Regions from separate parts of the Barrientosiimonas humi genome, predicted to be linked through region 3. Evidence: riboswitches for the same ligand, from Rfam matches in the RefSeq annotation. Region 3 holds a riboswitch; each other region holds the start of a gene.
What was found. Region 3 has a riboswitch for S-adenosylmethionine ahead of FB554_RS11280 (flavin reductase family protein). Riboswitches for the same ligand answer to the same signal wherever they lie in the genome.

Region 1: it holds a riboswitch for S-adenosylmethionine, as region 3 does, so the genes downstream of both, metX (homoserine O-acetyltransferase MetX) here and FB554_RS11280 (flavin reductase family protein) in region 3, are expected to answer to the same signal.
Region 2: it holds a riboswitch for S-adenosylmethionine, as region 3 does, so the genes downstream of both, FB554_RS12110 (transporter substrate-binding domain-containing protein) here and FB554_RS11280 (flavin reductase family protein) in region 3, are expected to answer to the same signal.
Region 4: it holds a riboswitch for S-adenosylmethionine, as region 3 does, so the genes downstream of both, metB (cystathionine gamma-synthase) here and FB554_RS11280 (flavin reductase family protein) in region 3, are expected to answer to the same signal.

The regions. Positions count from the first base shown of each region.
Region 1 covers NZ_VFOK01000001.1:954,668-958,194, forward strand. Annotated here, with positions in the region: gene FB554_RS04505 (DUF4192 domain-containing protein) at 1-1,168, shown strand, start outside; SAM riboswitch class IV at 1,197-1,305, shown strand; gene metX (homoserine O-acetyltransferase MetX) at 1,344-2,531, shown strand; gene FB554_RS04515 (universal stress protein) at 2,590-2,964, shown strand; gene FB554_RS04520 (RNA polymerase sigma factor) at 3,213-3,527, shown strand, end outside.
Region 2 covers NZ_VFOK01000001.1:2,578,623-2,582,149, reverse strand. Annotated here, with positions in the region: gene mfd (transcription-repair coupling factor) at 1-1,119, shown strand, start outside; SAM riboswitch class IV at 1,353-1,467, shown strand; gene FB554_RS12110 (transporter substrate-binding domain-containing protein) at 1,670-2,629, shown strand; gene ssuE (NADPH-dependent FMN reductase) at 2,659-3,527, shown strand, end outside.
Region 3 covers NZ_VFOK01000001.1:2,406,311-2,409,837, forward strand. Annotated here, with positions in the region: gene FB554_RS11270 (response regulator) at 1-295, shown strand, start outside; gene sfnG (dimethylsulfone monooxygenase SfnG) at 306-1,394, opposite strand; gene FB554_RS11280 (flavin reductase family protein) at 1,450-1,953, opposite strand; SAM riboswitch class I at 1,969-2,059, opposite strand; gene FB554_RS11285 (amidohydrolase family protein) at 2,069-3,313, opposite strand; gene FB554_RS17810 (hypothetical protein) at 3,356-3,478, shown strand; gene FB554_RS11290 (malate dehydrogenase) at 3,527-3,527, shown strand, end outside.
Region 4 covers NZ_VFOK01000001.1:133,723-137,249, forward strand. Annotated here, with positions in the region: gene FB554_RS00655 (SDR family NAD(P)-dependent oxidoreductase) at 1-622, shown strand, start outside; gene FB554_RS00660 (1,4-dihydroxy-2-naphthoyl-CoA synthase) at 714-1,652, opposite strand; SAM riboswitch class I at 1,744-1,862, shown strand; gene metB (cystathionine gamma-synthase) at 1,942-3,120, shown strand; gene FB554_RS00670 (NUDIX hydrolase) at 3,152-3,527, shown strand, end outside.

The DNA.
Region 1 (3,527 bases), 1.5 Mb from region 3:
CCCGCCCGACCAGCGCGCGGAGCTGCTGCGCCAGGTCACGCAGATGATGCAGCGCGCCGGTGTCGCCTGGCACGACGTCGTGGTGTTCTCCGCCGCCCCCGATGTCGCGGCCGTCGCCGACGAGGCGGCCGAGGCGCTGCGGGCGGCGAACCCCGTCAACCACGTCGTGCTGGTGCGCCCCGCCGAGGGCGACCGGCCCGCGCAGTGGTGCATCGACGACTGCCGGTGCGGCGGCCGCTGCCCGCGCGAGGTGTGGCAGGCGGTGCCCGCCGCCGACCGCATCCCCGCCGTCGCCGACCACGTGCTGGGGGAGCGCACGCCCGCGGCCGAGCGCGAGGACCTGGTGCGCTCGCTGCGCCCGGCTCCGCTGCGCCCGGGCGCGGTCGCGCAGTGGGTCCAGACCCGCGTGCTCGGCCCGCACGAGGAGGGCGAGCTCGACGACCTCGACGACCGCTTCGCCGACTGGGCCGAGGCCACGGCCGACGACGACCTGTGCGACGACTGGGACGACGCGTGGGCGGCGGAGTGGGGCGAGCCCGACGACGATCGCGACGATCCCGACCTCGACCCCGACCACGTCGGCCCCGCCGGTGGGGAAGCGCTGCTCGACGCGCTCGAGCGGTCGGCGCAGGCGGCGAGACGGCTCGCCTGCCCCAACCCGTACGTCTGGGGCGACTACCCCGCGGCGCTCGCCCGGGTGCTCGACCCCTCGCTCGACGCGCCGAGGGTGCGCGACCTGCCCGTCGGCGACCTCGGCACGGTGCTGATGACGCTGCGCGAGCGGAACCTGCGCGACCACCTGATGGGCTGGCTGGCGATGACGCCGATGACGGTGCCCGGCCTGTTCCCCGACCTCACGCGGGCGATCCGCCGGGCGGGCGCCGTGCCGTTCGACGACCGGGTGCTCACCCCTGCCGAGGTCACCCGCGTCACCGAGCGGCTGCGCGAGCTGGTGCGCTCCGCGCCGGAGCCGATGGTGCCGGCTCCGGCCACGCTGCTGGCGTACTGGTGCTGGACGCACGGCGGGGGAGCGCTCGCGCTGGTCGCGCTCGACCGCGCCCTGGAGGCCGACCCCGACTACCGCATGGCAAGGCTGCTGATGCAGGTCGTGACCCACGGGATGCGGCCGCTCGACCTGTGTCCCACGACGCGAGAGGCGGCGGTCTGACCGCTCGGCCCGGTGCTAGCGTCGGTCGCGTCAAGAGTCTCAGCGACAAGCCCCGGCTGGCTGAGCGGCAACCCTCCACCGCGGTGGGGTGCCCCGGGTGAGGACAAGGTCGGCGACGCCGTCGACAAGCGCGGGGCAGCGACAGGTGCGAGCCCCCTGACCGGGAGCGAGGCCGATGACGCTGCAGGACCGACACCGCCCGCTGACGCGCCCGGCCTACGGCCGCCGCCCGGAGTGCTGGGTCCCGCTCGGTGCGGGCACCAACCCCGACGCGTTCGGGCTGCGCGTGGGTTCGGTGCCGCTGGAGACCGGGGGGCTGCTGCCCGACGTGGTCGTGGCGGTCCAGACCTGGGGCACGCTCGCCCCCGACGGCAGCAACGCGGTCCTGGTCGAGCACGCCCTCACCGGCGACACCCACGTCGTCGGCCCACCCGGTCCGGGGCAGCCGACGGCTGGCTGGTGGCCCGGGCTCGTCGGACCCGGCGCCGCCATCGACACCGACCGCTGGTTCGTCGTGGCCACCAACGTGCTGGGCGGCTGCCGCGGCACCACCGGGCCCGCCACCGAGGCCGCCGACGGGCAGCCGTGGGGCTCGCGGTTCCCCGAGGTCACGATCCGCGACCAGGTCCGGGTCGAGGCGCTGGTCGCCGACCTGCTCGGCATCCCCGCCTGGGCGCTGGTCATCGGCGGCTCGATGGGCGGGATGCGCGCGGCCGAGTGGGTCGCGACCTATCCCGACCGCACCCGCGCCGCCGCCGTCGTCGCCGCGTGCGGCGCCGCGACGGCCGACCAGATCGCCTGGGGCCAGGCGCAGACGCTGGCCATCGAGCAGGACCCCGACTGGCGGGGCGGCGACTACCACCGCAGCGGCGTCTCGCCCGACCAGGGCCTCGGGCTCGCGCGCCGCATCGCCCACACGACCTACCGCAGCGCGCCGGAGCTCGAGGAGCGCTTCGGGCGCTCGCCGCAGCCGGGGGAGGACCCGATGCGCGGCGGGCGGTTCGCGGTCGAGAGCTACCTGGACCACCACGCCCGCAAGCTGTCCGCCCGGTTCGACGCCGGGAGCTACGTCACGCTCACCCGCGCGATGGCGACCCACGACATCGGCCGCGGGCGCGGCGGCATCGCCAAGGTGCTGCGCCGCTACACCGGCGACCTCGTGGTGGCCGGGGTCGACAGCGACCGGCTCTTCCCGCTGGAGCTCTCCCAGCAGCTGGCCGCCGCGCACGGGCGCCGTCCGGCCGCCGTCATCGAGTCGGCGCACGGCCACGACGGGTTCCTCGTCGAGGTCGACCAGGTCGCCGATCTCGTCTCCGGCCAGCTCGCCCGATTGGCCTCCCGCCACCACCGCCGCGTCGGGTAGCGTCAGCCGCACCGGTGGCGCCGACGCCCCGGAGACGCCGCAGCGCAGGAGGCTCGAGATGACCGTGCTCGTGGGATTCGTCCCGACCGCCGAGGGGCGCGCCGCCCTGACCCGCGCCGTCGACGAGGCGCGGCGGATGTCCACCCAGCTCATCGTGCTGGACTCCGGCGGCGGCCAGTCGTCCGAGCTCGACGCCGTCGTCGCCGAGGCCGAGCAGTCCGGCGTGCAGGTCGAGCGCCGCCCCATCGAGCACAAGAAGGACCCGGCCGAAGACATCATCGCGGTCTCCGAGAAGGAGGGCGTCGACCTCATCGTCATCGGGCTGCGCCGGCGCACCCCGGTCGGCAAGCTGATCCTCGGCTCCAACGCCCAGCGCATCCTGCTCGACGCCGCCTGCCCGGTGCTCGCGGTCAAGGCCGACGCCGCCGACTGACCGAGGTGCCGCCGAGGGGCGAGCCGGCACCGGCGTACGTCGGGCTCGGGGGCCGCCCGACCCGCCGCCGGAGACGGTGGAACAACGCCACGGCGTGGGCGGTTGGAAAGAACGTCCCGTGCGTCGTTTTATAATGGTCGTGGAGCGTTCAGGAGATCAGCGTTCATCAGGTCCCCGATCAGGCGAACATTGATCCCAGACCGCGAGGCCCGCTCCACCCCCAACAACTCGGGCGCCGCCGACCGGCGGTGTCTCGTGGTGCCCAGACGGCGCCGCCCCGTGACGGAAGGTTGCTCGTGACTTCAGCGTCGAACCCCCCTGCCGACAGCGACGCCGGCGACGGCCGACGGGCCGTGCCTGCGACGTCGACCAAGCGCACCGTGTCGGCCAAGGCCCCGGCCTCGACGACCAAGAGCACCACCAAGCGTGCGGCGTCCAAGACCGCCAAGGCGACCCCGGCCAAGAGCGCCAAGTCCGCCGCGAAGCCGGTCGACGGCAAGAAGGCCGACACCGCGAAGTCCGCGACCACCAAGACCGCCGCGAAGTCGGCCGCGCCCAAGAGC
Region 2 (3,527 bases), 170 kb from region 3:
GAGGAGCGGCACCCGGTCCTGACCTTCGTCGGCGGGTACGACGAGAAGCAGATCACCGCGGCGATCCGGCGTGAGCTGATGCGCGAGGGACAGGTCTTCTTCGTGCACAACAAGGTGCAGTCGATCGAGAAGGCCGCGGCCCGGCTGCGCGAGCTGGTGCCCGAGGCCCGCATCACCACAGCGCACGGGAAGATGAGCGAGCAGCGGCTCGAGGAGGTCGTCGTCGACTTCTGGGAGCGCCGCTCCGACGTGCTGGTCTGCACCACGATCGTCGAGACCGGCCTGGACATCTCCAACGCCAACACCCTCATCGTCGAGCGCTCCGACGTGCTCGGCCTCTCCCAGCTGCACCAGCTGCGGGGACGCGTCGGGCGCGGCCGCGAGCGGGCGTACGCCTATTTCCTGTTCCCGCCCGACAAGCCGCTCACCGAGACCGCGCACGACCGGCTCGAGACGATCGCCAGCCACACCGACCTCGGCGCGGGCATGCAGGTCGCGATGAAGGACCTGGAGATCCGCGGCGCGGGCAACCTGCTCGGCGGTGAGCAGTCCGGCCACATCGCCGGCGTCGGCTTCGACCTGTACGTCCGCATGGTCGGCGAGGCGGTCGCCGACTTCCGCTCCGACGGCACGGCCGAGAAGCCGCCGTCGGAGGTGAAGATCGAGCTGCCGGTCGACGCCCACCTGCCGCACGACTACGTGCCGGGGGAGCGGCTGCGGCTGGAGGCGTACAAGAAGCTCGCGACCGTCGAGGACGAGGCGGCGCTCGCCGCGATCGTGGAGGAGCTGGAGGACCGCTACGGCACGCCTCCGGAGCCGGCCCAGCACCTCATCGAGGTGGCGCGGCTGCGCACGGTGGCCCGCCGCGCCGGCATCAGCGACATCGCGGTGCAGGGCAAGAACGTGCGGTTCTCCCCGGTCGACCTGCGCGAGAGCCAGGCGCTGCGGCTGCAGCGGCTCTACAAGGGGACGGTCATCCGCGAGGCGATGCACCAGATCCTGGTGCCCGCCCCGCGCACCGCCGCCGTCGGCGGCCGCCCGCTGCGCGACACCGAGGTGCTGCAGTGGGCACGCCAGCTGATCGAGCAGGTGCTGCTCGACAGCGCCGCCGCAGCCTGACCCGCCCCCGCCCCCGCCCCGCCCCTCGGACCCCCGCAACTCCGCATGAAACCGGGTTACGTGCATTTGACCCCCATGCATTGAGGTCAAACGCACGTAACCCGGCTTCATGCCCGGGTGGGGGTGGGTCTCGTGGCCGGGTGGGGTCCTGTCCGGGTGGTGGGGCTCTCGACAGGCGAGACGACCGCGGGGCCTCCTTGTCGCCACGCAATGGATTCCATAATCTCTCGTTAGGTCTTGAGCGTCAGCGCGAAGCCCCGGCTCGCTGGCCAGCAACCCTCCGACGCGGTGGGGTGCTCCGGGTGACGACCTGGCTCGGTCGCAGCAGCGGCCGCGCAAGCGCGATCCAGGAGACTCACGGATGAACGGCAACCAGGCCCTCGTGCGCCGTCGCCACATCGATCTGCTGCAGGTGGCAAGCGACCTCTGTCGCTGACAGGTAGACCCCGAAAGTCCCTGTCCTGCAAGGGGATCCGCCGACAGGTCGGCGATCCCGCACCGGCTGCCGCGAGCGTACGCCCGCCCGCCGGTCCGTCCGAAGGAACCCTCCGTGACGTCCAACCCTTCTCTCGACCGCCGCACCCTGCTCGCCGGCGGCCTGACCCTGCTCGCCGGGGGCGCCCTCGCCGGGTGCGCCGACCCCGGCAACGCCGCGACCCGCGCGGCGGGCTCCAGCAGCGGCGCGCAGCGCGTGACCGGCGCGAAGAACGCGGCGGCGGCCGCCCGGCTCCCGGCCGCCGTGCGCGAGCGCGGCAGCATCGTCATCGGCAACGCCGCGGGCGGTGGCGGCACCCCGCCGCTGGCCTTCCTCGCCGAGGACAACACGACACCGACCGGGGTCGAGGTCGACCTCGCGCGGCTGCTCGCCGAGATCCTCGGCCTGCGCGTCGAGCAGCCGGTCACCTCCTGGGAGAACCTCTTCCTCAAGGTCGACGCCGGCACCTTCGACGCGGTGCTGTCCAACGTCACCGTGACCGAGGAGCGCAAGGCCAAGTACGACTTCGCCACCTATCGCAAGGACGACATCTCGGTCGAGGCCAAGAAGGGCGCCACCTGGCGGGTGCGGTCGGGGGCCGACATCGCGGGGCGCACGCTCGCCGTCGGGTCCGGCACGAACCAGGAGAAGATCCTGGTCGACTGGAACGCCGCCAACGTCAAGGCGGGGCGGCCCCGGGCGACGATCCGCTACTACCAGAACCCGGCTGATCGCTATCTCGCGCTGCAGTCGGGCCAGATCGACGCCTACGTCGGGCCGAGCCCCAACGTGCGCTACCACATCGACACCGCGAAGCAGACGGTCGAGATCGGCCGCTTCTCCGGCGGCGGGTCGCGGCAGGGACTCATCGGCGTGCTGAGCAAGAAGGGGTCGGGTCTCGCGCCCGCCTTCGCCGCCGCGGTCGACGCAGCGATCGCCGACGGCAGCTATCGCGCCGTGCTCGACCGCTGGGGCGTGCAGGCCGACGCCGTGCCGCGCTCCCTGGTCAACCCGCCCGGTCTGCCCAAGTCCTGAATCGCCTTCGGAACAAAGGGAATCCGCACATGGCACTCATCGCCACGATCACCGGCAGCCCGACCGCACCGTCGCGCACCGACGCCGTCGTCGACCACGTCGCCCGGCGCGCCGCGGTGCGTGGCCACCAGGTGCAGGCCATCGCCCTGCGTGACCTCCCGGCCGAGCCGCTGCTGCGCGCCGACCCCACGGCGCCGGCGGTGGCCGACGCGGTCGCCGCGATCGAGCGGGCCGACGCCGTCATCGTCGGCACGCCCGTCTACCGCGCGTCGTTCTCCGGTCTCCTCAAGGCGTTCCTCGACCTGCTGCCGCGGGACGCGCTGTCCGGCAAGGCGGTCCTGCCGCTGGTCACCGGGGGCAGCCTGGCGCACGCCCTGGTCGGTGACTACGCGCTGGCGCCGGTCCTGCGGTCGCTGCAGCCGGCGTACGTCGGGGGCGGGCGGTTCGTCCTCGCCGAGCAGGTGCGCCTGCACGAGGGCGGCGGAGCCGTGCTCGCCCCTGAGGTGCTCGCCGCCCTGGGCGCCGTCGCCTCGGCGTTCGTCGCCCGCCTCGAGGGGCGGCCGGCGGAGGCTGCTGCCCCCGCGACCGACCGGCCGGCCGAGGTGACCGCGCGCGTCGTGCCCGTCGACGACCCCGTGCTGCGCCCGCTGCTGGAGGAGCTGCAGGTGGAGTACGGCACCCGCTACGCCCGCGACAGCGTCAACGAGCGCCTGGTCGAGGTGCCGGTGACCGACTTCGACGCCCCGCACGGTGCGTTCGTCGTGCTGGAGCGCGCCGGCGTGGTGGTCGCGGGCGGTGCGATCCGCCGGCGCGAACCGGGCGTCGCCGAGGTCAAGCGGATGTGGACCGCCCACCACGCCCGCCGGCAAGGCCTCGGTCGTCGTGTCCTGCAGGAGCT
Region 3 (3,527 bases):
CGCGGCGGCCAGCGGGGACGCGCTCATCAGCCCCGAGCTGACCGTGCGTCTGCTGCAGCGCACCCGCGCCGCCGGCTCGTCCGCGCCCGCCGTGCCCGGCGTCGCCGACCTGTCCGAGCGGGAGCTGGACGTCGCGCGCCTGGTGGCGCGCGGACGTACCAACTCCGAGGTGGCGGCCGAGCTGTTCATCTCGCTCGGCACGGTCAAGACCCACCTCGGCAGCATCCAGACCAAGCTGGGCGTGCGGAACCGGGTGGAGATCGCCGCCCGGATGTGGGAGTCGGGCCAGGTCTGATCCAGCCTGGTCAGGCGGCGCCGCGCTCGGCGTCGGCCTCGCCCTCGAGCTCGCGCACCAGCGGGATGACCTCCTTGCCGAAGCGCTCGACCTCCTCCTGCACGTGCAGGAAGCCGACGAGCAGCAGGTCGACGCCGACCTTCTTGTACTCGACGATGCGGCGGGCGACCTGCTCGGGCGTGCCGACGAGGCCGGTCTTGAAGCCGTCGTTGTACTGCACCAGGTCCTTGAAGTCGGAGCCGGCCCACATGCCCTTGCCGTCCGAGCTGGCCTTGCCGGCCTGCTTCACGGCCTCGCCGAACGCCTTGACCTTGTCCTCGTCGGCGTTGTCGATGATGTCCTGCACCACCTGGCGGGCCTCGTCCTCGGTGTCGCGCACGACGGCGAACCCGTTGAGCCCGAAGCCCGGCCGGCGGTCGTGCTCCTGGCCGTAGCCGGAGACCTCCTCGACCTGGTCGCGCACGTCCTCGACGGTGTTGCCGTTCATGAAGTACCAGTCCGACAGGCGGCCGGCCATCTTGCGGGCGCTGGTGGAGTTGCCGCCCTGGAAGACCTCCGGCGGCGTGCTCGGCTGGGGGCGGAAGGTGAGGTCGCGGGTGCGGTAGAAGTCGCCGCGGAAGGTGAAGTCGTCGGTGCTCCAGGCGCCCTTGAGCACCTCGATGAACTCCTCGGAGCGGCGGTAGCGCTCCTCGTGGTCCAGCCACGGCTCACCGAGGTTGGTGAACTCCTGCTTGAACCAGCCCGACACGACGTTGAGCGCGAACCGGTCGTTGCTCCACTCCTGCGCGGTCGCCGCGAGCTTGGCGAGCACCGCCGGCTGCCAGAAGCCCGGGTGGACGGCCGCGATGACCTTCAGCTTCTCGGTGTTGGCGAGCAGCAGCTGCGAGAACGAGGTCGACTCGTGCTGGGCGTCGGCGCCGTAGGACGCGAGGTAGCGCACCTGCGTCAGGGCGTACTCGAAGCCGTTCTGCTCGGCCACGCGCGCCGTGTCGATGTTGTACGCCGGTGAGTGGTTCGTGCGCTGCGGCAGCGTGCTCACGACGAGACCACCGGACACGTTGGGCACCCAGTAGGCGAACTTCAGAGGGTCGACAGACATGCGTGAAACTCCTTGTGGGGTTTGGGTTCTCGAGGTCCGGTGCGCTGCGCGCGACTCAGTCGAGCGCGCGGTAGACCGCGTCGTGGTGCACCAGCGGACGCACGCCCTCGGCGCGCTCGAGGTCGGTGACCTCCGCCGTCACGACGAGGCTGTCGCCGGCCTCCAGCACGCCGACCACGGCGGCCGACAGGCGCAGCACCGGGTCGGTGAGCGCGGGCAGCTCGTCGGCGTGCCAGCGCCAGGTGCCGTCGTAGGCGAACCGCTGGCTGCGGTCGGCGGAGAAGCGGCGGGCGAGGTCAGCCTGCCCGTCGGCGAGCAGGTGCAGGGCCACCCGGCCGGACTGCTCGATCGTCGACCGGCTCGAGCTGGTGAGGTTGAGGTTGAACGACACCAGCGGCGGGTCCACCGACACCGACACCACGGAGATCGCGGTGAAGCCGACCGGCTGACCAGCGTGCGAGCTGGTGATGACCCAGGCGCTGCTGGCCGCCTGCCGGAAGGCCGGGCGCAGGTCGATCGGGGCGTCTCGTCGGGGCAGCACGGTGAGGGGTTGTGACATCGCGGAGCGTCCTCTCGGCCATCGGTCCTGGCGTTAGCACCTTCCTCGGGCGAGGCGGTTGCTGCGGCGTCGACGAGCCAGGTCTCTCAGCCGCTCTGGATGGGATAACGAGACGTTATTGAGAGGTCCGCCAGTCGGGCAAGCCCTGTCCAGCACCTGGGACCAGGGCCAGCCCGTCGGCCACCACGCGTCCGGCGTGGATCACCGTGCGGTCGGTGCCGCGGTCCATCACCGCCGAGGTCACGGTCTCGCCGTCGACCAGCAGCAGCTCGGCCGGGTGGCCCACCTCGAGACCGGGCCGGTCGGCGACGCCGCCAAGCCGCGGCGCGGTCGCGTCGAGCACCGCCGCGCCGCCCACGGTCGCGATCGCGACGCAGTGCTCGATGAGCTCGTCGGCCCGGAAGCCGTGGGTGAACGCCAGCTGCCAGGTGCGGTCGAGCATGTCCGCGTTGCCGTAGGGCGACCAGTAGTCGCGCTGCCCGTCCTCCCCCAGCCCCACGCGTACGCCCGCCTCGGCGAGCGCCGTCAGCGGCAGTCCCTGCTGCCTGGCCGGGGCGACGGTGGCCATCGCGATGTCGAGCTCGGCGAACGTCTCGACCAGCCGCCGGGTGGTGGCCTCGTCGACCGAGCCGAGGTCGTACGCGTGGGACATCGTGACCTGCCCCTGCATGCCGAGCGCGCGCACCCGCTCGATCACCAGGTCGGTGCTGAACACCCCGAGGTGCCCGGGCTCGTGCAGGTGAATGTCGATCGGGACCTGGTATCGCTCGGCCAGCTTGAAGACCACGTCGAGGTGGCCCTTGGGGTCGCGGTCGAGCGTGCACGGGTCGATGCCGCCCATCACGTCGGCGCCCTGGCGCAGCGCCTCCTCGAGCAGCGGAACCGTCCCCTCCTCGCGCAGCAGCCCCGCCTGCGGGAAGGCGATGACCGCGACGTCGCAGCGGCCCGCGTGGGTCTCTTTGGCCCGGCGCACCGCGTCGAACCGCTCGAGCCCGGCGTCGACGTCGATCTGGGCGTAGGAGCGAACCCGCGTCGCGCCGCGGGCGATCATCCGGCCGAGGGTCAGCTCTGCCCGCTCGGCGACCGGCAGCTCTGCCGAGCGCCAGTTGGCGCGGTCGTTCATCACCATCGGCCAGATGCCCGGCGAGCCGGTGTGCTCGCGGAACGGCAGCCCGATGCGGGTGGAGTCCAGGTGCACGTGCACGTCGGAGAACGACGGCAGCAGCAGCCGGCCGCGTCCCGGCACCACCTGCGGCTCGACCCCCTCGGGCAGCGCGGCCACGATCCGGCCGTCGAGGACGGCGACGTCGGTCGCGCTCCGGCCCCACGGGCGTACGTCGGTGATGAGCAGGGCGGTCATGCGGGCTCCTCGTCGGTGGGCTCGGTGCGGGGTCCGGGGGTGGTGGGCCAGACGGTAGCCGCCGAGGTAAGCCTCGACGCCCGCGTGGTGATCGTCGCGCTGATGACGCTGACGGGGTCGTTCGTGCTCGCGGCACTCCTGGCCCAGAGCGTGATCCACCTGTGAGGTAGCGTCCGAAGCATCCGTAACCGCCTCGCCCGAAGGGGAGACCCCG
Region 4 (3,527 bases), 2.3 Mb from region 3:
GGAGCTGGCCGCCGAGATCGACGGCCGCGCGGTGACCTGCGACGTGACGAAGGCCGACGACGTGGCGGCGCTCGCGCGCGAGGTCGGCGACCGGCTCGACGTGCTCGTCGCCAACGCCGGGGGAGCGCTCGGCACCGAGCCGGTGGTCGAGGCCGACCTCGACGAGTGGCGAACGATGTACGACACCAACGTGATCGGCGTCGCGCGCTGCGTGCAGGACCTCATGCCGGCGCTGGTCGCCGCCGAGGGCGAGGTCATCGTGATCGGGTCGGTCGCCGCGCACGTGTCGTACGAGGGTGGCGGCGGCTATGTCGCGGCCAAGCACGCGGTGCGCGCGATGGTCGGCTCGCTGCGGCTGGAGATGTTCGACCAGCCGGTGCGCGTGTGCGAGATCGACCCGGGGATGGTGGCCTCCGACGAGTTCGCGCTGGTGCGCTTCCACGGCGACGCCGAGAAGGCCGCCGCGGTCTACGCCGGTGTGGTCGACCCGCTGACCCAGGAGGACATCGCCGAGTGCGTGGCGTTCGTCGCCACCCGCCCCAAGCACGTCAACATCGACTCGATGGTGGTGCGCCCGCGCGCGCAGGCGGCGCAGCACAAGATCCACCGGGTGTCGCCCTGAGAAGGCAGTTCACGCCGGTCCGCGCGATCGGGGCACCGTCTGCGGGGCCTGGCGCGAGGCCCGGCCGCGAACTGCCTTCGCGCAGCGACGCTCAGAAGTACCAGGGGAACGGGGACCAGTCGGGGTCGCGCTTCTGCAGGAACTGGTCGCGTCCCTCGACGGCCTCGTCGGTCATGTACGCCAGCCGCGTCGCCTCGCCCGCGAACACCTGCTGCCCCATCAGGCCGTCGTCGGTGAGGTTGAACGCGAACTTCAGCATCCGCTGCGCCTGCGGGCTCTTGCCCATGATCTCGCGGGCGACCTGCAGCGCCTCGGCCTCGAGCTCGGCGTGGTCGGCGACGATGTTGACCGCGCCCATCCGGTGCATGTCCTCGGCGGTGTACGTCCGCCCCAGGAAGAAGATCTCGCGGGCGAACTTCTGGCCCACCATCTTGGCGAGGTAGGCCGAGCCGTAGCCCGCGTCGAACGAGCCCACGTCGGCGTCGGTCTGCTTGAACCGGGCGTGCTCGCGGCTCGCGATCGTCAGGTCGCACACGACGTGCAGGCTGTGCCCGCCGCCGGCCGCCCACCCGGGCACGACCGCGACGACGACCTTGGGCATGGTGCGGATCAGCCGCTGCACCTCCAGGACGTGCAGCCGCCCGCCCTCGGCCTTGACCCGTCGCTCGTCGACGGACTCGGCGGTGTCGCCGTCGGCGTACTGATAGCCGCTGCGCCCGCGGATGCGCTGGTCACCGCCGGAGCAGAACGACCACTTGCCGGCCGCGCCGGTGCCCTCGGGGCCGGGCCCGTTGCCGGTGAGCAGCACGCAGCCGACGTCGGGGGTGCGCCGCGCGTGGTCGAGCACGCGATAGAGCTCGTCGACGGTGTGCGGCCGGAACGCGTTGAGCACCTCGGGCCGGTCGAACGCCACCCGCACGCACCCCACGTCGACCGCGCGGTGGTAGGTGATGTCGGTGAGGTCCTCGAACCCGGGCACGGGCGCCCAGTCGTCGGGCCGGAACGGGTTGGCGGTGGTCTGCTCGCTCACCTGCGTGATGTTAGGCGTACGTCCGTCGCGGCTCACCCAGCGGACGGTGCCGGACACGGCGGCGCCGGGTCGGTTAACGTGGCGCGCGCAACATCCATCAAGACCGGCTGAGGGACAGGCCCGTTGACGCCGGGGCAGCCTTCCGCGAGGCAACTCGCGGAAAAGGTGCCAAGTCCTGCGGCGGCCCTCGGGCCAGCCGGAAGATGGAGCGTCGCAGACGTCTGACCAGGCGCCGGTGACGCGCAGCCTCCGGTCCGCATGGCTGGCCACCTGTGACCAGGAGGACACCATGACTGACATCTCCCGCCTCACCCGCGGACTCACCACCGGCATCAACGCCGACCCCACCCACGGCGCCGTCGTGCCGCCGCTGCACCTCACGAGCACCTTCAGCTTCAGCGGGTTCGGCGAGTGCGGGCAGTATGACTACACCCGCTCGGGCAACCCCACCCGCGACCTCCTCGGCGAGGCGCTGGCCACGCTCGAGGGCGGGTTCGGCGGCACCATCACCTCGACCGGGATGTCCGCGATCGCGCTGTGCACGACCGCGCTGCTCGCGCCCGGCGACACGATCGTCGTGCCGCACGACTGTTACGGCGGCAGCTGGCGACTGTTCGACTCGCTGTCGACGAAGGGCCAGTTCCGTTGTCGCACAGTGGATCTCACCGATCCTGACGCGCTCGCCGAGGCGCTGCGCGAGCGCCCGAAGGTGGTGTGGGTCGAGACGCCGTCCAACCCGCTGCTGCGCCTCACCGACGTGCGCGCGGTGGCCGACGCCGCCCACGCGGCCGGCGCGCTCGTGGTCGCCGACAACACGTTCCTGTCGCCGCTGCTGCAGCGACCGATCGAGCTGGGCGCCGACGTGGTCGTGCACTCGACGACGAAGTACATCAACGGGCACAGCGACGTCGTCGGCGGCGCGGTCGTGGCGGCCACGCCCGAGCTGCACGAGGAGCTGGCCTACTGGGGCAACGTGCTCGGCGTCACCGGCAGCCCGTTCGACTCCTACCTCGCGCTGCGCGGGCTGCGCACCCTGCACGTGCGGCTGCGCGCTCACCAGGACAACGCCCGCGCCCTCGTCGACGCCGCGCTCGACCACCCGGCCGTCGCGCGGGTGCACTACCCCGGGCTCGCCGACCACCCGGGCCACGACATCGCCGCGCGGCAGCAGGACGGCTTCGGCGCGATGCTGTCGGTCGAGCTGCGCGGCGGGGAGGAGGCGGTGCGCGCGTTCGTCGACGGGCTGCACTGCTTCACCCTGGCCGAGTCGCTCGGCGGCACCGAGAGCCTGGTCGCCCACCCCGCCACGATGACCCACGCGTCGATGAGTCCCGAGGCGCGCGCGGTCGCCGGCATCGGCGACGGGCTGCTGCGCTTCTCGGTGGGCATCGAGGCCCCGGAGGACCTGGTCGCCGACCTGCGCGCCGCGCTCGACCGCGCGGAGGCGCGCACCCCCGTGGCCGTCTGAGGTGGTCGGCCCGGGTTCCTAGACTCGGGTCATGCCGATCCCGGAGTACGTCGCCGACCTGCGCGAGCACGTCGGCACCCGACTGCTGTGGTTGCCGGGGACGTCGGCGTACGTCCTGCGCCAGGTCGACGGGCGCCAGCAGGTGCTGCTGGTGCGCCGCTCCGACAACGGCCTGTGGACGCCCGTCACCGGGATCTGCGACCCGGGCGAGGAGCCCGACGTCACCGCCGAGCGCGAGGTGCTCGAGGAGACGTGCGTGCAGGTCGAGGTCGAGCGGCTGCTCGCCGTGTCGTCGCTGATCCCGATGGAGTACCCCAACGGCGACCGCTGCCAGTACCTCGACCACGCGTTCCGCTGCCGCTGGGTCGCGGGGGAGCCGCGGGTCGGTGACGAGGAGTCCAGCGACG